Regions from separate parts of the Pantoea sp. y20 genome, predicted to be linked through region 1. Evidence: predicted binding sites of a transcription regulator. Region 1 holds the regulator's gene; the other holds the start of a gene.

Region 1 (11,562 bases):
CCTTGATGCGTCACCGGATTTGGTGTTCTACCGCAACATTGATAAGCAGTTCTCCGGCTGTAATCGCGCCATGGAACTGCTAACCGGCATGAGTGAAAAGCAGCTGATTGGCCTGACACCACGCGATATCTACGATGACGAAGCCGCCACCAAAGTGCTGGAAACCGATGAGAAGGTGTTCCGCCACAATGTGTCGCTAACCTACGAACAGTGGCTGCAATATCCCGACGGGCGCAAAGCCTGTTTCGAAATCCGTAAAGTGCCCTATTACGACCGCGTCGGCAAACGCAGTGGCCTGATGGGCTTTGGCCGCGACATTACCGAGCGTAAGCGCTATCAGGACGCGCTGGAGAACGCCAGCCGTGAGAAGACAACCTTTATTTCGACTATCAGCCATGAGCTGCGTACGCCGCTGAATGGCATCGTCGGGCTGAGCCGCATCCTGCTGGATACCGATCTCAATCAGGAGCAGCTGAAGTACCTCAAAACCATCCACGTGTCGGCCATCACGCTGGGCAACATCTTCAATGATGTAATTGAAGTGGACAAAATCGAACGCCGCAAAGTGCAGCTGGATAATCAGCCGCTGGATTTCACCGGTTTCCTCGCCGATCTGGAAAACCTCTCCGGTCTGCTGGCGCAGCCAAAAGGGCTGAAATTTGTCATGGCGCCGGAGCTGCCGCTGCCCCATAAAATTTCGGCGGATGGCACGCGTCTGCGTCAGATTCTGTGGAACCTGATCGGCAATGCCGTGAAATTTACTCAGCAGGGCGAGATTGTGGTGCGCGTTGCCTATCGTCAGGATGAAACGCTGCACTTTGAAGTGCAGGATTCCGGCATGGGCATTCCGCAGGAAGAGCAGGATAAGATCTTCGCCATGTATTACCAGGTGAAAGATCAGCACGGCGGCAAGCCGGCGACGGGCACCGGCATCGGTTTAGCGGTCTCGCGTCGTTTAGCCCAGGCGATGGGCGGCGATATTAGCGTGAGTAGCGTCGCGGGGCAGGGTTCCTGCTTCACCGTGGAGATCAACGCGCCACGCGTCGCTGAGGAAGTGGAAGACGACAATCTGGATGACAGTATGCCGTTGCCGGCGCTGCACGTATTACTGGTGGAAGATATTGAACTCAACGTGATTGTTGCGCGTTCGGTACTGGAGAAGCTGGGTTGCAGCGTCGAAGTCGCGATGACCGGTACGGACGCGCTGGCGATGTTTGATCCGCAGGAGTTCGATCTGGTGCTGCTCGATATTCAGCTTCCGGATATGACGGGCCTCGACGTGTCACGTGCCATCCATCAGCATTACGCAGATGTGGCGCTGCCGCCGCTGGTGGCATTGACCGCCAATGTGCTGAAAGACAAAAAAGAGTATCTCGATGCCGGCATGGATGATGTGTTGAGCAAACCGCTTGCTGTGCCAGCGCTTACGGCGGTGATCAAGAAGTTCTGGGATTATCAGCCGGAGCTGGAAGAGATCGCCACCGAATCATCAGACGCGCAGTCGCGCACGCTGTTAGATGTGGCGATGCTGGAGCAATACATTGAACTGGTTGGCCCAGGATTGATTACCCAAAGCCTGACCATGTTTGAGCAGATGATGCCGGGCTACCTCGAGGTGCTGGATTCCAACATGATGGCGCGCGATCAAAAAGGCATTGCTGAAGAAGGGCACAAGATCAAAGGTGCGGCAGGTTCGGTTGGCTTACTGCATATACAGCAGTTGGCGAAGCAGATTCAGTCGCCGGAATTGCCAGCGTGGTGGGACAACGTGCAAGAGTGGGTCGATGAGTTAAAACAAGAGTGGCTGAAAGACGTGAACGTGTTACGTGAATGGGTAGCGGAGCGGGAAAAATTACAGGACGTTAGAAAAAAATGACCCCAGTCGAAACTGGGGTGCGCGAATACTGCGCCAACACCAGGGAAATGGGCACTGCTGCTATTATTAGAAATCGAATAAGAAAGCAGCAGTTCGGTATTGGTTAACGCTTCCAAATCACCTTAACAAATTCGCCAATGCTTGTGACAAGATTCATTAAATTGTGTGATGTTGAGCAGCGATTAAATACAGAAAACATTAATTTGCTGACACAGTCAAGCAAGGAATTAATTTCTTTGCCATATTGCACCTTTTTTGACCAATTGTTCTGCTTTTTGCCTGGTTTTGCTTCAGTCGTTAGCAGGAAAAGCCTGACACGAGCATGGAAAATGTGATTCTGACAAAAAATTGAAGTTAAGTTAGATTAACATGCTGATATTTATGAATAAAGTCAGGTTTTCTGACGGCTTATCCAAAACGTTTTGGAAACCTTAAACGGAAAGTTCCAGTTTATAGTTTATTGAATGATGTAAACCAATTGTGCGGTAAATCGCTTTACCATCATTGAGGCCGAATGCAGGCAGGATCAGACAGATTTGGTCGCATTTTTCAGAATGGTCTCTGTAATCAATGAACAAGTTCGAACATCATAAAAAATGATAGTTAAGCTTCATGAAAGCTTTTGCGTGAGCGATATCACATTCAGTTAAGTGTTCATGCACGCAGCGCCTGGTGCATTTAACATCATGGAACCGATTCCTTTTTGGCGGAAGTGCTTGATGTGATTGGCTCTAATAGAGGAACGTTGATTGCGCAGGCAACAATTTCACTGACGTTTTTGCCAATCAGAGGATAAAATTTAGTGGTTAATCGTTGGTGTTAGCTATTGTGACTTGGGTGATTGATTAATACAGGGAACAGGTAAGAGAAAATTGCATGAGCAAGAGTAAAGGGACGCTGGGAAAACGTATTAAAGTACTGATTGCTAAAGTGCTGCTGGCCTGGCTCGGCATCTGGTTAGCGGGCATTCTGCTGTTTGCTTTTTTACCGGTACCGTTTTCGGCGGTAATGATGGAGCGGCAAATCGGTGCCTGGTTTACAGGGCGTTTTGATTATGTGGCGCACTCGGATTGGGTCGGCATGGATGAGATCTCGCCGTGGATGGCTTTAGCGGTTATCGCTTCTGAAGATCAAAAGTTTCCCGAGCATTGGGGCTTTGATGTTGATGCCATTCAATCAGTGCTGGATAACGATGGCAATGAACGCATGCGCGGAGCTTCAACCTTGTCTCAGCAGACGGCGAAAAACCTGTTTCTATGGGATGGCCGCAGCTGGGTACGTAAAGGGCTGGAAGCGGGACTCACGGTGGGAATCGAAACCGTGTGGACCAAGCGGCGCATCCTGACGGTTTATCTCAATATTGCAGAATTTGGCGATGGCGTATTTGGCGTGGAAGAGGCCTCACAGCGCTATTTCCATAAACCCGCCAGCCGCCTGACGATGTCTGAAGCCGCGTTACTGGCGGCGGTTCTACCCAATCCGATCCGCTTCCGTGCCGATGCGCCTTCAGGCTACACGCGACAGCGCCAGCAGTGGATTATGCGGCAGATGCGCCAGTTAGGCGGCGAGGGTTTCCTGAATCGCTACAAGCTGCACTGAAAGGTTTAATCTTCGTCAAAGCCCGCTTCAAACAGTTCGATAACCGCTGCCAGCGCCTGCTCTTCCTGCGGGCCGCTGGCTTCGATTTCAATATGACCGCCTTTCGCTGAGTCGAGCATCAGCAACGCAATCACGCTGCTGGCTTCCGCTTCGGTGCCCGATTCGTTACGCAGCAACACTTCAGCATCAAAACTCTGCACCAGCTCGAACAGCTTCATCGCTGGGCGCGCGTGCATGCCCAGTTTGTTACGAATTTCAACGGTTTGCTTCACGGTCATGATTTGCGTTTTTCCAGAGTGCGATGACGAGACTGCACGTTTTTACCGCGTGAACGGAAATAATCCGCCAGTTGTTCCGCGATATACACCGAACGATGCTTACCGCCGGTACAGCCAATGGCGACGGTGAGATAGCTACGGTTATTGGTTTCCAGCATCGGCAGCCACAGTTCCAGATAGCTGCGCGTTTGATAGATAAAGTTGTGCACTTCGGTGTGACGATCGAGGAAGGCGGCCACCGGGCGATCCAGACCGGTCATCGGGCGCAGCTTAGGATCCCAGTGCGGGTTTGGCAGGAAGCGCACATCGAAGACATAATCGGCGTCGATCGGAATGCCGTGTTTGAAGCCGAATGACTCAAACACCATGGTCAGTTCACGCTCACGCTTGCCTAACAGGCGGGTACGCAGCATCTCCGCCAGCTCATGAACCGACATCTCAGACGTATCGATAATCAGATCGGCGCGTGAGCGCAGTGGCTCCAACAGATCGTTCTCTTCATCGATGGCACTCTCCAGCGACAGGTTTTTGCTGGAGAGCGGATGCAGGCGGCGCGTATCGCTGTAGCGGCGAATCAGCGTGTTGCGATCGGTATCAAGAAACAGCAGCTGCGGCGAAAAGGCATCGGGCAGATTGTTGAGCGCCGCTTCAAAGACTTCCGGTGATTCCGGCATGTTACGCACATCAATGCTGACTGCCGCAGAAATATTGCGTTCGGTTAAGGTATTCGCCAGCTCCGGTAGCAGCACCACCGGCAAGTTGTCGACACAGTAAAAGCCCATATCTTCGAGGGCACGCAGCGCGACTGATTTTCCTGAGCCTGACCGACCGCTAACGATCATCAGCACCATCACATTTCTCCCGTTTTAAACCGGCGAAAACGCCGGTAAAAGTGTTTCTCGCTTAAGAGTGTGCTTCCTGAGCTTCTGTGATAATGGCGTAGAGCTCTTGGTCGCTCTGTGCCGCGCGCAAACGACGACAGACGGTTTTATCTGCGAGGCGTTTTGCAACCAGCGAAAGCGTGTGTAAGTGGGTTTTACACTGGTCCGCAGGTACCAGCAGGGCAAACAGCAGGTCAACCGGCTGATTATCTACCGCATCAAAAGCGATAGGCTGATCGAGGCTAATAAACACGCCGACAGCGCGTAAGGTGTCCTCTTCCAGCTTGCCATGTGGAATGGCGATGCCGTTACCAATACCGGTACTGCCCATGCGTTCGCGGGTCAGGATGGCTTCGAAAAGCGTCTGGTGCGGCAGATTGAGCTGCTTCGCTGCCAGCTCGCTGATAATCTCCAGCGCGCGTTTTTTACTCTGGCAGTGTACGCCGCTACGGGTACAGTCCAGTGAAAGGACCGAGCTCAATTCCAGTGTTAGATCGTTGTTCATCATCGTTTCACTTGCGAGTTCACATAGCCGCGAGTTTCAGGCAATTGATTTCATTACCGTTCACCCGCTGGCGCTTGCGCAGATGACAAAACGGGGCGGTAAGTTCCGCCCCATTTATGCTCTAAGTGCCGAATCAGTCAGCACTCTGCAAGCGTGAAGGTTAGTGTTTTTTCAGTTTGTCTTTGTGTTTGGTCAGCTGACGGGAAAGTTTATCGATTAACCCGTCGATGGCCGCGTACATGTCTTCCGCTTCCGATGTGGCGTGCAGCTCTCCGCCGTTAACGTGCAGTGTTGCATCCGCAACCTGCGTCACCTTCTCTACCTTCAGAACAATATAAACCTGATTGATACGATCAAAATAGTGTTCCAGTTTGGCAAATTTGGTATTTACAAATTCACGCAGAGGTTCGGTAATTTCAACATTAAGTCCGGTAAGGTTTAGCTGCATAGGTCTTCCTTCTTCGTTCGGTCAAACCAATTGCTTGCGCTGGTTTGATGGCGGTATAGATAAAGACTCGCGATATTTAGCAACCGTACGTCGCGCAACCATGATGCCCTGTTCAGACAACATGGAGGTCAGTTTGCTGTCGCTCAAGGGTTTTGCGGGGTTTTCCGCCGAGATTAATTTTTTCACTAATGCACGAATCGCCGTGGAAGAGGCTTCGCCGCCGCCTTCGGTGTTGACGTGACTGGAGAAAAAATACTTCAGTTCAAAGATGCCACGCGGGCTGTGTAAATACTTTTGCGTGGTCACGCGGGAAATGGTGGATTCATGCATATCAACAGCTTGAGCGATATCCGCCAACACCATCGGACGCATGTACTCCTCACCCTGCTCAAAAAACGCCTGCTGCTGTTCAACGATACAGCGTGTCACTTTCAGCAGCGTGTCGTTGCGGCTCTCCAGGCTCTTAATCAGCCACTTGGCTTCCTGTAAGTTGCTGCGAATAAACTGGTTATCGCTTTCATTACGGCCAGCTCCGCCCATCGCCGCATACTGCTGATTGATTTTCAGGCGCGGCATGCTGTCCGAATTGAGTTCAACCGTCCAGCGCTTACTGATTTTGCGCACCAGAACATCGGGAATGACATATTCCGGTTCGCTGGTGTTAATTGACTGGCCTGGGCGCGGATCGAGTGACTGAATCAGCAGCATCGCCTCTTTCAGCACTTCTTCCTTCAGACGGGTTACGCGCATTAGGCTGCGGAAATCATGGTTGGCCAGCAGATCGAGATGTTCGCTAACAATCAGGCGTGCTTCCGCCAGCATGGGCGTGTCGGCAGCATATTGCGACAGCTGGACTAACAGGCAATCACGCAAATCACGTGCACCGACGCCGATTGGATCAAAACGCTGCACGCGCTTGAGCACGGCTTCGACTTCTTCCAGCGCCAGCTCTTCATCACCAATGCTGTCATAAATGTCTTGTAAGCTGACGGTGAGGTAGCCGGTGTCATCAATGGCATCAACAATTGACGTGGCAATCGCGCGATCGGTATCAGTGAACGGCGTTAACTCAACCTGCCACATCAGGTAATCCTGCAGCGATTGGGTGGTTTCGCCTTGGTAGATCGGCAATTCGTCATCCTGGTAATCGGTGCCGGTGCCTGACGGTGTGCCTGCGGTGTAGATTTCGTCCCAGGTAGCGTCGAGCGGAAGCTCTTCAGGCATATCTTTCTGCTCAAGCGCTTCGCGCGTGTCTAACGAATCACTTTCCTGATCCTGAAATTCACGTGCGTCAACTTCTTCGTGCAGTTCGGTTTGTTCAAGCAGCGGATTGCTTTCCAGCGCCAGTTGCAGTTCTTGCTGGAGTTCAAGCGTAGAGAGTTGCAGCAAGCGAATGGCTTGCTGCAACTGTGGAGTCATCGCCAGCTGTTGGCTGAGCCTGAGTTGCAAACCTTGCTTCATAATTCGGTAAGAATTTCCTAAGCAAACGTAGGGTGTTACAACACCTTATCAGAGTCTGAACTCTTCGCCCAAATAAACACGCTTAACCTGCTCATCTACAAGAATTTCATCAGGCGTGCCATGGGCAATTAAATGTCCCTGGCTGACGATATAGGCGCGTTCACACACCGCGAGGGTTTCACGCACGTTGTGGTCGGTAATCAGCACGCCAAGGCCGCTGTCACGCAGATGCTCGATGATTTTCTTGATGTCGATAACCGAGATCGGGTCAACACCAGCAAAAGGTTCGTCCAGCAGGATGAATTTCGGATTAGCCGCCAGCGCGCGGGCAATTTCCACACGACGGCGTTCACCACCCGACAGCGCCTGGCCCATGCTGTCGCGCAGATGGCCAATATGGAACTCTTCCATCAGCTCGTTGGCCCGATCCTGACGCTGTTCTTCGGTTAAATCATCACGGATCTGCAGCACAGCCATCAGGTTGTCGTACACGCTCAGGCGACGGAAGATCGAGGCTTCCTGCGGCAGATAGCCGATGCCGCGACGGGCGCGCGCATGCAGCGGCAGAATGCTGATGTCTTCATCATCAATCACGATGCGGCCGGCATCGCGCGGCACAATACCCACCACCATGTAGAAGGTGGTGGTTTTACCGGCACCGTTTGGGCCCAGCAGGCCGACAATCTCGCCGGATTTTACCTGCAGGCTAACATCTTCCACCACGCGGCGGCCTTTGTAGGCTTTCGCCAGGTTCTCAGCGATTAGTGTTGCCATAGCAATCAGTTACTCTTTTTAGGGCTCGCGGACGAACCGTTTTTGTCCTGCAGCTGCGACGGTACCAGAACGGTGGTCACGCGCTTGCTGTCGCCCTGGCTGAACGCCTGCATTTTCTGCTCTTTCACCAGGTAAGTAATGCGGTCGCCTTTGATGTTGCTGTCCTGCTGCTGAATGAAGGCATTGCCGGTCAGCTCAACAAAATCGTTCGCCAATTCATAGTGCAGTTTACTGGCGTGGCCTTGCACCGGCTTGCCGTTATCCTGCATCTGATAGAAGGTGGCTGGCGCGCCGTAAGCATCAACGATGGTTTTTTTGCTATCGCCGCCCGGACGAGTGACCACCACTTTATCGGCGGTAATCTTGATGGAACCCTGCGTCACAATGACGTTGCCGGTAAAGGTCGCAACGTTGCCCTGCAAATCCAGCGCCTGGTTAACGGAGTCGATATTTACCGGTTTGTCTGAGTCGCCGGTTAATGCCAGCGCAGGCAGGCTCGTTGCCAGCAGCGTACTCACCAGCAATAACTTAAGGCTATTTTTGTTCATTTTGAATTTCATAGGAAGTTTTGACCTTTTCAAGCAGCTCAGCATGTTTCGTCCGTAAATTGCCGCGCATTTTCATGCCAGTGGAATTAAAACTGCGGCCAAAAAGGGTGACTTGATCGTCAGATGTCACATCCTGGGTGACCAAATTAACCTGAGCGTTATCGGTAAGGATGCGCTCAAGCTGTGAATCCTGAGTCAAAGAATTGACAACAACGTTGCCGTAAAGATAAAGCATACGATCTTTGGTCAGCTTTGCCTTATCGGCGCGCACCGACCATGTCGCCACTTTATTAACGTCATAGGTGGTCATCACCGGATTATCGAACCAACTTATCTCATCGGCAGCAAAGTAGGTCACTTTATCGGAGACCAGCTTATAGCCCAGCGCGCCTGTGGGGTTATACACCACCGTGTTCGATTTCTCGCTGGTGTAGGTTGGCGCTTGATCGTTGGTTGCCACCGGCGTTCTGTCGTCATCCTGGTTGGTGAGATTCCAGCCGATCAGCACTAAGGCGATCAAGGCCAGGATCAGCGTCATCCAACGCCTGCTCTTACTCATATTGATTGCCCTTTGGCATCCTCAAATTTGTTCTGCGCCATCAAAATCAGATCGCACAACTCACGTACCGCACCGCGGCCACCGGCAATGCGGGTCACATAATGCGCGCGCGGCAGTAAAATCGGGTGAGCATCAGCAACGGCAACGCTCAACCCCGCCTGCGCCATTACCGGCCAGTCGATCAGGTCATCGCCAATATAGGCGACCTGATCGGCCGTTAATGACAGTTTATCCAGGAGTTCCCGCCAGGCCAAAAGCTTATCCGATTGTCCCTGGTAAAGATGCGTAATGCCGAGCGTCTTACAGCGATCTTCCAGCAATTTTGCTTTGCGGCCGGTAATAATAGCCACTTCGACGCCGGAGGTCAGCAGGCAACGCACGCCATAACCATCACGCACGTTAAAAGCTTTCAGCTCTTCACCGCTGTTGCCCATATAAATGACGCCATCGGACATCACGCCATCAACGTCACAAATCAGCAGGCGAATCTTCGCAGCACGCGCCATGACGTCCGCGCTCACCGGACCGTAGCAAGTCTCGACCATCGCCGTTTCAGCACTCATTATTTCTTCCTGTTAGACCACGCCAGCGCGCAGCATGTCATGCATATGTACCACACCGAGCAGGCGATCGTCATCGGCCACCAGCAGGGCGGTGATGTTTTTGTTTTGCATCAAATTAAGGGCGTCAACAGCCAGCATATTGGGGCGCACGCGAATGCCGCCGCTGGTCATCACTTCCTGAATGGTGGCTTTCTGGAAATCGATGCCCATATCGAACACGCGACGCAAGTCACCATCGGTAAAGATGCCTTCGATTTTCATTAGGTCATCGACGATCACCGTCAAACCGAGATTCTTACGGGTAATTTCCAGCAGCGCATCACGCATCGACGCATCACGGCTAACGTGCGGGATCTCATCGCCGCTGTGCATGATATCGCTGACGTGCAGCAGCAGTTTGCGGCCCAGCGCACCGCCAGGATGCGACAGCGCAAAATCTTCCTGGGTAAATCCGCGCGCTTCCAATAACGCCACGGCCAGCGCATCGCCCATGACTAACGTCGCGGTGGTGCTGGTGGTCGGTGCCAGGCCGAGCGGACAAGCTTCCTGCGGCACTTTCACGCACAGATGCACATCTGCAGCGCGGCCCATCGCGCTCTCAGGACGGCCGGTGATACAAATCAGCTGCACTTTCTGGCGCTTTAACACCGGCACCAACGCAAGGATTTCTCCGGATTCACCGCTGTTAGAAATCGCGATCACCACATCATTGGTGCTGACCATGCCGAGATCGCCGTGGCTGGCTTCGCCGGGATGCACAAAGAACGAAGGTGTACCGGTGCTGGCAAAAGTCGCGGCCATTTTTTTCCCGATATGCCCGGATTTGCCCATGCCCATCACCACCACTTTGCCGCGACAGGCAAAGATCATCGCGCAGGCGCGATCGAAATCATCATTGATATATTGATCAAGCTGCTCCAGCCCTTCGCGTTCGATGCGCAGCACCGCTTTGCCTGCTTGCTGAAAATCGAAATCCGGTTGCTGATGTGACATGGTCAGTCCGTCCTTAATAGCTTGTGATAAGCATGGGGCTCAGCCATAGCCACAGCACCCACGCGATAAAACCACCTAATAATAGTGTGCCTGCGATACGACCAATACGGCGTTTGCGCAGCAGGCAGAGCAGGGCGAACAGTACGCTCACTGCCAGCATCACCCAGTAATCACGTGCGAAGGCATGCGCATCAACGCTGCCGGGATGAATCAGCGCCGGCAGGCCGAGAACAATCGCCAGATTGAAAATATTGGCGCCGATCAGGTTACCGATCGCGATATCGTCCTCACCTTTCAGCGCGCCAGCCACCACGGTGGCCAGTTCGGGCAAACTGGTGCCGACGGCGATCAGCGTCAGGCCCATCACCAGTTCGCTCACACCAAAGTAGTCGGCAAAGACGGTAGCGTTGTCGATCACCATACGCGTCGACATCGGCAAAATAATCAGTGCAACCGCCAGCCACAGAAAGGCCACGGTGTTACCGGCCTCATCGCGCGGCAGCTCCGCCAGCTGTTCGCGGGTTAGCGTGTCGTTATTATCGCGTTCAGCACGGCGAGCAATGCGAATCACCACCAGCAGATAACCCAATGCAATCAGCAGTAACGCGATGCCGTCGAGTCGACTTAAATAGTTATCAAACAGCATGATGCCGCAGAGCAGTGAGACTAGCAGCATTAATGGCAATTCGCGCCGAATCAGATTGGAGTGTACTGTCAATGGGTGGAGCAGTGCCGCGCCGCCCAGAATTAATAGAATATTGGTGATGTTCGAGCCCAGCGCGGTGCCAACCGCTAAATCCATCTGTCCATGCTGTGCGGCCGAAAACGAGACGATCAATTCCGGTAATGATGTGCCAATGCTCACCACCGTCATACCAATGATCAGCGGTGGGATGCCAAAGGATCGACAGAGGATCGCGGCGCTAAATACCAAACGGTCGGCACCGTAAACCAGTAAAATCAATCCGATAAACAGCAAGGCAGAGGCTACGAACATTAAAAATCCTTGATGGATGGAGGTGTCGGCGAACCTTGTCCGACGGGTAAAAACATTCTGCACGCACTAACAGGCGCTGA
Region 2 (11,562 bases), 1.0 Mb from region 1:
GCAGTATCGTAAAAAACCCGCTTCGGCGGGTTTTTTATTGTCCGTAATTCCTTTCCATTTACTCCCCTTTCGCTATGCTGATGGCTGATACACCTATCAGGAACTCCCTTATGTGGCTAATTGATCAACTTGTAGAGCAACACATACGTGAAGCTCAGGAAAAGGGCGAGCTGAGTAATTTGCCCGGCGAAGGTGCACCTTTACAGCTAGATGATGACAGCGGAGTGCCAGTTGAACTGCGCACGGCATATCGGCTGTTGAAAAATTCTGGTTACTTACCTCCGGAACTTGAAATGCGTCGAGAAGCATTGGCGGTAAACGATCTGCTACGCGAACTGGATCCTGACGATGGCAAGGCGCGAGAACTATCGAAACGCTTAGCTCTGCTAGAAATAAAACTCCAGCAAGCCGGAATCAGTACCGAATTTTTGCGCGGCGAGTATAGCGATAACATCCATCATCATTTGCAGCGGGAGAAATAGCATGTATCGGATTGGGCAGCTGGCAAAAATGGCGGATGTGACGCCAGACACCATCCGCTTTTATGAAAAACAGCAGATGATGAATCATGAGGTACGCACTGAGGGCGGTTTTCGTCTTTATAGCGACGATGATTTACAGCGGCTGCGTTTTATTCGTTATGGTCGCCAACTCGGCTTTAGCTTAGAGTCAATCCGTGGTTTATTGTCAATCCGCATCGATCCTGAACATCATACTTGCCAGGAATCCAAAGCCATTGTGGCGAAAAGATTGGATGAAGTGAATGGCATGATTGCCGAACTACAGACGATTCAACGTTCATTGCATCGTTTAGCTGAAACCTGCTGCGGCGAAATACATAGCAGCGCTTGCTGTTCAATACTTGAAGCTCTGGAGAGAGGTGAGGAACCGCAGCCGGAAATTTGTTGTAGTAAGGATTGAATTTTGCGCTGGAAGGAATATAGTTGCGCCGTTAATAACCGGAGGACGAGATGACTCGCTATCAGCACCAAAAAGGTAAAATCAACGATAATGCACTGGAAGCATTATTACATGATCCACTGTTTAGGCAGCGCATTGAGAAGAATCAGAAAGGAAAGGGCAGCTATCAACGTAAAGACAAACATGGCAAAGGACGTAACTGGGAGGCCAGTGATAAGCAGAAAAGTTTATCACTGGCCTTCTTCTTTAAAGACAAAAAAGCCGCCTTACGTGGGCGGCTTTTTTATTATAATTTATCGTGATTTTGTTGTTTTAACAGGTCACGGATTTCAGTGAGCAGTAACTCTTCATTCGTCGGCTTAGGTGCCGCTTTCTCAACTTCTTTTTTCTGATACAGCTTGTTCATTACTTTAATTGCCAGGAATATCGCGAAGGCAACAATAACGAAATCGAACACGGTCTGAATAAAGTTACCGTACTCCATTACCACAGCAGGAATATCACCTTCTGCCGGTTTTAATATCCATTTAAACTGTTTGAAATCGACGCCACCAATCAGCAAGCCAAGTGGCGGCATGATGATATTGGCGACCAGTGAAGAAACAATCTTACCAAAAGCGGCACCGATGATGACACCTACCGCCAGATCAACCACGTTCCCGCGCATTGCAAAATCACGAAACTCTTTGAATAAACTCATTGTTATCTCCTTGCCTTGGCCAATGGCTAAAGTCTAACAAACCTTTGTGCAATTGCCATTAGAACAATGGATTAAGCGAAATTTTCACGGCGGGCTTTCGCCCGCAGCTTTTACAGGAAGAATGGACTTGGCTGGAACAGGCGCTCAACATCGGGCACAAACTTCTTATCCGTCAGGAACATAATTACGTGATCGCCCTGTTCGACGCGCACGTTATCATTGGCGATGATCACCTCATCACCGCGCACCACAGCACCGATAATGGTTCCCGGCGGCAACTTAATATCTTCTATCAAACGCCCAACCACGCGTGAGGTGGTTTCATCGCCGTGTGCGATCGCTTCGATTGCTTCTGCAATACCGCGACGCAGTGAGGACACGCCCACGATATCGGCTTTACGTACGTGACTTAGCAGCGCCGAGATCGTGGCTTGTTGCGGCGAGATCGCAATGTCGATCACGCTACCTTGAACAAGATCGACGTAGGCGCGGCGCTGGATCAGCACCATTACTTTTTTCGCACCCATTTTCTTAGCCAGCATGGCCGACATAATATTGGCTTCATCGTCGTTAGTGACCGCGATGAAGAGATCCACCTGATCGACATGCTCTTCGGCCAGCAATTCCTGATCCGAGGCATCACCGTAAAACACGATAGTATCGTGCAAACGTTCTGCCAGTTCTGCCGCGCGTTGTTGATTACGTTCGATCAACTTCACGCTGTACTGTTTTTCCAGCCGCTGCGCCAATCCAAAGCCGATATTTCCGCCGCCAACTAACATGATGCGCTTATACGGTTTTTCCAGACGCTGCATTTCACTCATCACCGCGCGGATGTGTTGGCTCGCGGCAATAAAGAACACTTCATCGCCGGCTTCCACAATCGTAGAACCCTGGGGACGAATGGGACGATCCTGACGAAAAATCGCCGCGACTCGCGTATCAATATGCGGCATATGTTCACGCATGATCGACAAAGGATTCCCGACCAGCGGTCCGCCATAATAGGCTTTAACCACAGCGAGGCTCACTTTGCCTTCGGCAAAATTCACTACCTGAAGTGCGCCAGGATACTGAATCAGGCGGTAGATATTGTCGATCACCAACTGCTCAGGAGAGATCAGATGATCAATTGGTACGGCTTCAGGTACAAACAGCTTCTCAGCATCGCGTAAGTATTCAGCGGCGCGAATACGCGCGATACGATTGGGCGTATTGAAAAGGGAATACGCAATCTGACAAGCCACCATGTTAGTTTCATCGGAGTTGGTTACCGCCACCAGCATATCTGCATCTTCAGCACCGGCTTCACGCAAAATACGCGGATGTGATCCGTGACCATGCACGACGCGCAGATCAAATTTGTCCTGCAATACGCGTAAACGCGTCGCATCGCTATCGACGACGGTGATATCGTTATTTTCCCCGACCAGATTTTCTGCCAGGGTTCCGCCGACCTGGCCGGCGCCGAGGATAATGATTTTCATGGCTTAGATGCTCTTGTCAGTATGCGCAGCACTATTTTTTCATCAGCTTAGCGTAGAAGAAGCCGTCGCCGCCATCGATGGTCGGGAAAACCTGCCAGCCATTATCCTGGCCCTGTGGCAACTTCTCGGCCACGGCGTCGCTGTGCGCTGCCAAAAAGGCACTGATTTGATTGTGATTCTCTTCCGGCAATATTGAGCAGGTGGCATATATCATCGTGCCGCCAGATTTTAGACGCGGCCAGACGGCCTCAAGTATTTCGCACTGTAGATTCGCCAGCTCAGGAATATCACGATCGCGACGTAGCCACTTGATGTCTGGATGGCGGCGAATAACGCCTGTGGCAGAGCAGGGCGCATCGAGCAGGATACGATCAAACAGCATATCGCCACACCATTCTGCCGGTGTACGACCATCGCCCTGACGCACTTCGGCCTGCATGCCCAGGCGCTGTAAGTTCTCATGCACACGGAGCAGGCGTTGCGGGTCAACATCGACGGCTAAGACTTTGGCCTGCGGCGCGATTTCGAGGATATGCGTGGTTTTACCACCCGGAGCAGCACAGAGATCGAGAATAGTTTCCCCATCTTTTGGCTCAAGCAGCAGTGCGCAACGTTGTGCAGAAAGATCCTGCACCGTCACCCAACCTTGATCGAAACCCGGCAGCTGGCTGACTGGAGCGGGTGATTCCAGTCGCAATGCATCTTGTGCATCGCCAGGAAAAGCAACTTTCTCTTCTGCCTGCAATAGCGCCAGCCAGGCATCGCGACTGTAATGCTGGCGATTGACGCGCAGCCACATCGGCGGTCGCTGATTGTTAGCTTCAACAATCTGTTGCCACTGTTCTGGCCATGCCGCTTGCAGACGTTTCAGCAACCAGCCTGGATGCCAGTAACGTTGCGAGCCCTGATCGACTTCGGCTAACAGCGCTTCTTGCTGGCGCAGGAACTGGCGCAACACGCCATTTAACAGGCCTTTTAAAGCCGTGCGCTTCAGCACTTCAGCACCCGCCACGGTTTCTGCCAGTGCCGCATGGGCCGGCACGCGGGTATATAGCAGCTGATAGAGGCCAACCATCAACAGATAATGCAACACTCGCTGCTTACCGGTTAAGGTGCGCTCCATCAGTTTGCCGATTAAGGCTTCTAGCTGCGGCAGCGTGCGCATCACGCCAAAACAGAGTTCTTGCAGCAGCGCGCCATCTTTATCGGATAGGTTCTTTTGCGCGCCCGGCAAAATGGCACTCAGCGATTCGCCTTTGTCCACAACGCGTTCAATGAGTTGCGCGGCCAGGCTGCGCAAGTTGGTAGCTTTTTTCATGTTATTTCATCAAACAAAAAGCCCGGTCAAACCGGGCTTGGAGGATCAGGCCAGAACGGTTCCAGGTACGAACCATTCGCGGCGCGAATTGAGCAGGTCCTGAGCGGACATGGCTTTTTTACCGGCAGGTTGCAGCGATACCAGATTCAGCACACCATCGGCCGTTGCGATCTGAATGCCTTGTTTATCAGCATGGACGATTTCACCGGGTTGCTTGTTCTGATGCGGCAAAACCGTTGCCTGCCAGACTTTTACCGGTTGCTCTTCAATCATGAAATAGCTCATTGGCCATGGATTGAAGGCACGAATACAACGTTCCAACTGCGCTGCTGAAAGTGACCAATCAAGACGCGCTTCTTCTTTACTCAGTTTCTCAGCATAAGAGACCAGCGCTTCATCCTGAACTTCTGGCCTGGCATTACCGCTTGCTAGCAGATCCAGCGTTAACAGCATGCCTTGCGGGCCGAGTTGCGCCAGCTTCTCATACAGCGACGCGCTGGTGTCTTCAGCCGTAATTGGGCAGGAGAGTTTATGCAGCATGTCGCCGGTATCGAGGCCAACATCCATCTGCATAATGGTGACACCGGTTTCGGTATCGCCAGCCCAGAGAGAGCGTTGGATGGGTGCAGCACCGCGCCAGCGTGGCAGCAGCGAACCATGCACATTAATACAACCCAGGCGCGGCATCGCCAGCACGGCTTTTGGCAGGATCAAGCCATAAGCGACCACCACCATGATATCGGCCTGCAGATCGTCAACCAGATGCTGGTTCTCTTCAGGCTTCAGGGATTTCGGCTGAAATACCGGAATATCGTGCGTCTGTGCCAGGACTTTGACCGGGCTTGACGTAAGCTTATTGCCGCGTCCGGCTGGACGATCGGGCTGGGTAAAGACGCCAACAACCTGATGCTCAGAAGCAAGTAGCGCGTCTAAATGACGCGCTGCAAAGTCAGGTGTACCGGCAAAGATAATTTTGAGCGGTGCAGACACAGTTTAACCTTCAATGAGCACTTAATCTTCGCGTGCGTTTAGGCGGGCCAATTTTTCCAGTTTCTGTTTGATACGCTGACGTTTCAGTGGCGACAGATAATCAATGAAAAGTTTGCCATCGAGATGATCGATTTCATGCTGGATGCAAATCGCCAGCAGACCGTCGGTTTCCAGCTCAAAGCTTTTGCCGTCACGATCCTGCGCACGCACCTTGACCCACTCTGCGCGCGGCACAAAAGCACGTTGCTCAGGAATAGAAAGGCAGCCTTCTTCAATACCGGTTTCACCGCTTTTTTCCAGCAGTTCCGGATTAATCAGCACCAAACGCTCGTCACGGTTTTCAGAAACATCAATAACAATGATGCGCTGATGAATATCGACTTGGGTCGCCGCTAAGCCAATACCTTCTTCGGCGTACATGGTTTCAAACATGTCGTCGACAATACGCTGCACGTCTGCGTTTACGGTTGCCACCGGCGCAGCGATTTTGCGAAGGCGATCATCAGGGAAATGTAATACCTGCAAAACTGACATAAATATCCAGATCTGTATGCGTTGAAGAAAAGATTACTGCCTCATATTGTAGACTTTTTGATGTCTGATTGACAGCATTGCACCGCATGATAGCGCGGCTGACAGGGAGTGCAGCATGGAGAGAATTGAATGGATGCTCAGGCTGGCAAATGTAAAAGGCTTAAGCTCTGGAGTTGTCAGACATTTAGCGGAGGCATTGCAGGATGATGCTCAGGTTGATGACGATCTGTTACTGGATCAGGGATTAAACGAAACCCAGCGACAACAGTTTAAAGAGCTTTGTCCACGCCAGTTAGCACGAACGCATCTATGGCTGGAGGATGAGCAGCATCATGTAGTTACCTGTATCGACGAACATTATCCCTCGTCGTTAGCGGAAATCAGTCGACGTCCCTCATTGCTGTATGTCGCGGGAAATATGGACATCTTGCAGACGCCCCAACTCGGTGTCGTGGGCAGCCGTCACTGCACGCATTATGGTAAGCAATGGGGAAGCTGGTTTACGCAGCAATTAGCGCTAAGTGGATTGACCATCACCAGCGGCCTTGCACGCGGAATCGATGGCGTGGCGCATCGGGCCGCGTTAGAAGTGCAGGGCAAGACCGTTGCAGTATTAGGCAGCGGTCTGCAGCATATCTACCCTAAAAGTCATCAAGCGTTAGCACGTGAGATCATCGCTGGCGGTGGGGCACTGATCTCGGAATTCCCCCTTGATACGGCACCGCATGCGGTTAACTTTCCGCGGCGTAATCGCATCATCAGTGGTTTAAGTCTTGGCGTACTGGTAGTTGAAGCCACGTTAAAAAGCGGTTCGCTGGTGACGGCACGCTACGCTTTGGAACAAAATCGTAACGTTTATGCATTACCCGGCGCGCTAGGCAATCCGGGTAGTGAAGGTACGCACTGGCTTATCCAGCAAGGCGCGCTGCTGGTGGCGCATCCTAACAATATCCTTGAAGATTTACATTCAACGCTGCAATGGTTGCCTGATAGCAGTTCAGAAACAATATATTCACAACACAGTGACGATGTGCCATTGCCATTTGCAACTGTGTTGGCTAACGTAGGTGATGAGGTTACACCTGTTGACGTCGTCGCTGAACGTGCCGGCCAACCTGTGCCAGTTATCGCAGCTCACCTGCTGGAGCTGGAGTTAGCAGGATGGATCGCAGCTGTACCCGGCGGCTATGTCCGATTGAGGAGGGCATGCCATGTTCGACGTACTTATGTACTTGTTTGAGACGTATATCCACAACGAAGCTGAAATGCGCGTTGATCAGGATAAATTGACCGATGATTTAACCGATGCCGGTTTTCATCGTGAAGATATCTACAATGCGTTGAATTGGCTTGAGCGGTTAGCGGATTATCAGGAAGGCTTGGTTGCGCCAGTACTCATGGCAAACGATCCGCTCTCAATGCGAATCTATACCGAAGAGGAAAACCAGCGTTTAGATGCAGAATGTCGCGGTTTTATTTTGTTCCTGGAACAGGTCCAGGTGCTGAATATGGAAACGCGCGAGATGGTCATCGAACGTGTAATGGCCCTTGATACCCTCGAATTCGATCTTGAAGATCTCAAATGGGTGGTGTTGATGGTGCTGTTTAACATTCCAGGATGTGAAAACGCCTATCAGCAAATGGAAGAACTGTTATTCGACGTCAATGAAGGTATGCTGCATTAATAATTTGCGATTGATGCAACCGGTAATATGAGTAAATCAGCACTATTCTCCGTGCCTAAACACGAACCCTGCCCCGCTTGCGGGGCAGAATTAGTCATACGTTCCGGCAAACACGGCCCTTTTCTGGGGTGTGTAAATTATCCAACCTGCGATTACATTCGCCCGCTGAAAAGTCAGGGAGATGGGCACGTTGTTAAAGTGCTGGAAGGCCATGCATGCCCTCAGTGTGGCGCAGACAAAGTTCTGCGTCAGGGGCGATTTGGCATGTTCGTGGGTTGCAGTCACTACCCGGAATGTGATTACACCGAAACCATCGACAAGCCTGATGAAACAGCTATCGCCTGTCCGCAATGTCAGAGCGGTAAACTGGTACAGCGGCGCTCGCGCTATGGCAAAACCTTCTACTCTTGCGATCGCTATCCAGATTGCCAGTTTGTCCTTAACGCAGCGCCGGTCGAAGGCGTTTGCCCGCATTGCCAGTTCCCTTTATTAATAGAGAAGAAAACCGCAGAAGGCATGAAGCGCTTCTGCGCCAGCAAACGCTGCGGTAAGCCCATTGTCCAGGACGCATCATCATCATGAAGCCAAGCCAGTATTCAGCGGGTAGTCTCGATTTTTGCATTGAGAGGCTACAGCAACAGGAAGTTATCGCCTATCCAACCGAAGCCGTATTTGGATTGGGCTGCGATCCCGACAGCGAGAATGCCGTAATGGCGCTTTTGGCGCTCAAGCAGCGTCCAGTCGAGAAGGGACTCATTTTGATTGCAGCCGATTACGCGCAGCTGGAACCTTATATCGCCGACCGTGAACTCTCTGTGCTGCAGCGCGAGCGTATGTTTGCCAGTTGGCCTGGCCCGGTAACCTATGTAGTGCCAGCTTCGCCACATACGCCGCGTTGGTTAACGGGGCGTTTTGACTCACTGGCCATTCGCGTTAGCGATCATCCGGACGTACAGGCTTTGTGTCGCGGTTTTGGTAAACCTCTGGTTTCGACCAGCGCCAATCTTTCCGGCGAACCACCTTGTCGTAATGTGGAAGAGGTTGCTGAGCAATTTGGTCCGCAGTTCCCAGTCTTACATGCTGAAACGGGTGGGCGACTGAATCCTTCTGAAATCCGCGACGTTATTAGCGGTGAACTTATTCGTCAGGGCTAACGCATGGAAAATTTTGCCGTTTTTGGTCACCCAATTGCGCATAGCAAATCTCCTTTCATTCATAGCTTGTTCGCTGAGCAAACCGGCATTGAGCATCAATATGGCAAGGAGTGCGCGCCACTTGAGGGTTTTCCTCAGTCGATCGCCGATTTTTTTGCGCATGGCGGCAAAGGTGCCAATGTCACGCTGCCTTTTAAACAGCAGGCGTGGGAATTTGCCGATGAGCTTAGCGAGCGTGCGGCATTGTCTGGTGCGGTTAATACGTTAAAGAAAGATGCGCAGGGCAAGATCTTCGGCGATAACACCGATGGCATCGGCTTGCTCAGCGATCTGGAACGACTGCAGATGATCCATCCAGGCGATCGAATTCTGCTGGTGGGCGCCGGTGGTGCTGCGCGTGGCGTAATCCTGCCGCTGCTTTCATTCGGATGTTCGCTGGTGGTAGTGAATCGCACCGTGGCACGCGCCGAGCAGCTGGCAGAGATTTTCCAGCATAGCGGGGATATCAAAGCGGCCAGCTTTGAGCAATTAGTGGATCAGCAATTTAATCTGATCATTAATGCGACCTCGAGCGGTGTTGATGGCAAAGTTCCGGCGTTAGCCACATCGCTAATTAATGCGCAAACGCGTTGTTATGACATGTTTTATCAACAAGGTTTGACGCCATTCTTACTGTGGTGCCAGCAGCAGGGCGCGCAGCAGCTGGCGGATGGTGTTGGCATGTTAGTAGGGCAAGCCGCTCACGCTTTCCATTTATGGCATGGCGTGATGCCAGAGATCACGCCAGTGATAGCCAAACTAAAGCAGTCGATGCAGCAGGAATAAAATTGGCGATCAGGAATGAGATTGGCTTTCCTGAGAGAGATATTCATTCTTCCAACCGACATAGTTATTGGATGAGTAAAGCAGCCCGGCGATTTCCGCTTCACTGAGTGGGCGGACCTGCTTAACCGGGCTGCCTAAATACAGGTAGCCACTTTCCAGTCGTTTACCTGGCGGCACCAAACTGCCAGCGCCAATCATCACATCATCTTCAACGATCACGCCGTCCAGCAGAATGGATCCCATTCCAACCAGTACGCGATTGCCGATAGTACAGCCGTGCAGCATCGCTTTATGCCCTACCGTGACATCTTCGCCAACAATCAGCGGATAACCTTCCGGATTGCTGCTGGACTTGTGAGTGACGTGCAGTACGCTGCCATCCTGAATATTGCTTCTTTTGCCTATCACCACTTTATTGACGTCACCACGAATCGCAACCAGCGGCCAGATGCTAACGTCATCGTCGAGTTGTACTTCACCCACCACCACGCTGCTGTTATCGATCATCACGCGATCGCCTTGTTGCGGGAAATGGTTCTTATAAGGTCGTAGGGCTGTGGACATGATCTTCTCCTTTTACGTTTTTACCCAAGCCTGCGGCTTAAAAGGCGGATAAACAAGATGATTTTTGAGCGGATCGCTCGCGATCGCAGCGAAAAGAGTGAAAACTCGCCAGTCGATTAAAAAGATCGAAAAAAGGGGTTGTGCAAAAAATTCGGATCCCTATAATGCGCCACCACTGAGACGGCAAAGCGGCAACGCAGACGGCTTGGCAGGGAGTGAAGAAATTCATCCCGCCGGATAAAAACGCTGAAAAAAGTGTTTGACTCCGAAGGAGAGTAGCGTAGTATACGCCACCTCGCGACAGACGGTTCAGCCGCTGTTCGCAACGCTCTTTAACAATTTATCAGACAATCTGTGTGGGCACTCGCAGGATTGATATCCGCGTCTCCGGACGCAAAAAAATATCAAAGCCTCACGAGTGAACACATAATGAAATTCATTATGACGTTTTACAGATGAGCATCGCTGAACTGGTTTCAGCAAATCAAACTTAAATTGAAGAGTTTGATCATGGCTCAGATTGAACGCTGGCGGCAGGCCTAACACATGCAAGTCGAACGGTAGCACAGAGAGCTTGCTCTCGGGTGACGAGTGGCGGACGGGTGAGTAATGTCTGGGAAACTGCCCGATGGAGGGGGATAACTACTGGAAACGGTAGCTAATACCGCATAACGTCGCAAGACCAAAGTGGGGGACCTTCGGGCCTCACACCATCGGATGTGCCCAGATGGGATTAGCTAGTAGGTGGGGTAATGGCTCACCTAGGCGACGATCCCTAGCTGGTCTGAGAGGATGACCAGCCACACTGGAACTGAGACACGGTCCAGACTCCTACGGGAGGCAGCAGTGGGGAATATTGCACAATGGGCGCAAGCCTGATGCAGCCATGCCGCGTGTATGAAGAAGGCCTTCGGGTTGTAAAGTACTTTCAGCGGGGAGGAAGGCGGTGGAGTTAATAACTTCACCGATTGACGTTACCCGCAGAAGAAGCACCGGCTAACTCCGTGCCAGCAGCCGCGGTAATACGGAGGGTGCAAGCGTTAATCGGAATTACTGGGCGTAAAGCGCACGCAGGCGGTCTGTCAAGTCGGATGTGAAATCCCCGGGCTTAACCTGGGAACTGCATTCGAAACTGGCAGGCTGGAGTCTTGTAGAGGGGGGTAGAATTCCAGGTGTAGCGGTGAAATGCGTAGAGATCTGGAGGAATACCGGTGGCGAAGGCGGCCCCCTGGACAAAGACTGACGCTCAGGTGCGAAAGCGTGGGGAGCAAACAGGATTAGATACCCTGGTAGTCCACGCCGTAAACGATGTCGACTTGGAGGTTGTTCCCTTGAGGAGTGGCTTCCGGAGCTAACGCGTTAAGTCGACCGCCTGGGGAGTACG

The links. Region 1 encodes sigma-54, which starts transcription at its own class of promoters, with help from an activator protein. Its sites were predicted from a motif close to GTTGGCACANNTTTCGCTNT; they were not measured.
Region 2: the regulator sigma-54 is predicted to act here: its motif matches at 10,264-10,283, upstream of ACYAC5_RS17375 (gamma carbonic anhydrase family protein).

What each region holds. Positions count from the first base shown of each region.
Region 1 is NZ_CM142816.1:544,377-555,938, forward strand. Features, by position in the region: gene arcB (aerobic respiration two-component sensor histidine kinase ArcB) at 1-1,876, shown strand, start outside; gene mtgA (monofunctional biosynthetic peptidoglycan transglycosylase) at 2,753-3,475, shown strand; gene npr (PTS phosphocarrier protein NPr) at 3,481-3,753, opposite strand; gene rapZ (RNase adapter RapZ) at 3,750-4,604, opposite strand; gene ptsN (PTS IIA-like nitrogen regulatory protein PtsN) at 4,657-5,139, opposite strand; gene hpf (ribosome hibernation promoting factor) at 5,300-5,587, opposite strand; gene rpoN (RNA polymerase factor sigma-54) at 5,609-7,048, opposite strand; gene lptB (LPS export ABC transporter ATP-binding protein) at 7,097-7,822, opposite strand; gene lptA (lipopolysaccharide ABC transporter substrate-binding protein LptA) at 7,828-8,382, opposite strand; gene lptC (LPS export ABC transporter periplasmic protein LptC) at 8,357-8,929, opposite strand; gene kdsC (3-deoxy-manno-octulosonate-8-phosphatase KdsC) at 8,926-9,492, opposite strand; gene kdsD (arabinose-5-phosphate isomerase KdsD) at 9,505-10,485, opposite strand; gene ACYAC5_RS02480 (calcium/sodium antiporter) at 10,499-11,482, opposite strand.
Region 2 is NZ_CM142816.1:3,756,259-3,767,820, reverse strand. Features, by position in the region: gene ACYAC5_RS17440 (DnaJ family domain-containing protein) at 111-482, shown strand; gene zntR (Zn(2+)-responsive transcriptional regulator) at 484-921, shown strand; partial or broken gene ACYAC5_RS17430 (alternative ribosome-rescue factor A) at 972-1,163, shown strand; gene mscL (large-conductance mechanosensitive channel protein MscL) at 1,208-1,621, opposite strand; gene trkA (Trk system potassium transporter TrkA) at 1,732-3,108, opposite strand; gene rsmB (16S rRNA (cytosine(967)-C(5))-methyltransferase RsmB) at 3,140-4,426, opposite strand; gene fmt (methionyl-tRNA formyltransferase) at 4,472-5,416, opposite strand; gene def (peptide deformylase) at 5,438-5,950, opposite strand; gene dprA (DNA-protecting protein DprA) at 6,066-7,190, shown strand; gene smg (DUF494 family protein Smg) at 7,162-7,635, shown strand; gene ACYAC5_RS17390 (DNA topoisomerase family protein) at 7,663-8,217, shown strand; gene tsaC (L-threonylcarbamoyladenylate synthase type 1 TsaC) at 8,214-8,789, shown strand; gene aroE (shikimate dehydrogenase) at 8,793-9,614, shown strand; gene ACYAC5_RS17375 (gamma carbonic anhydrase family protein) at 9,624-10,178, opposite strand; rRNA gene ACYAC5_RS17370 (16S ribosomal RNA) at 10,671-11,562, shown strand, end outside.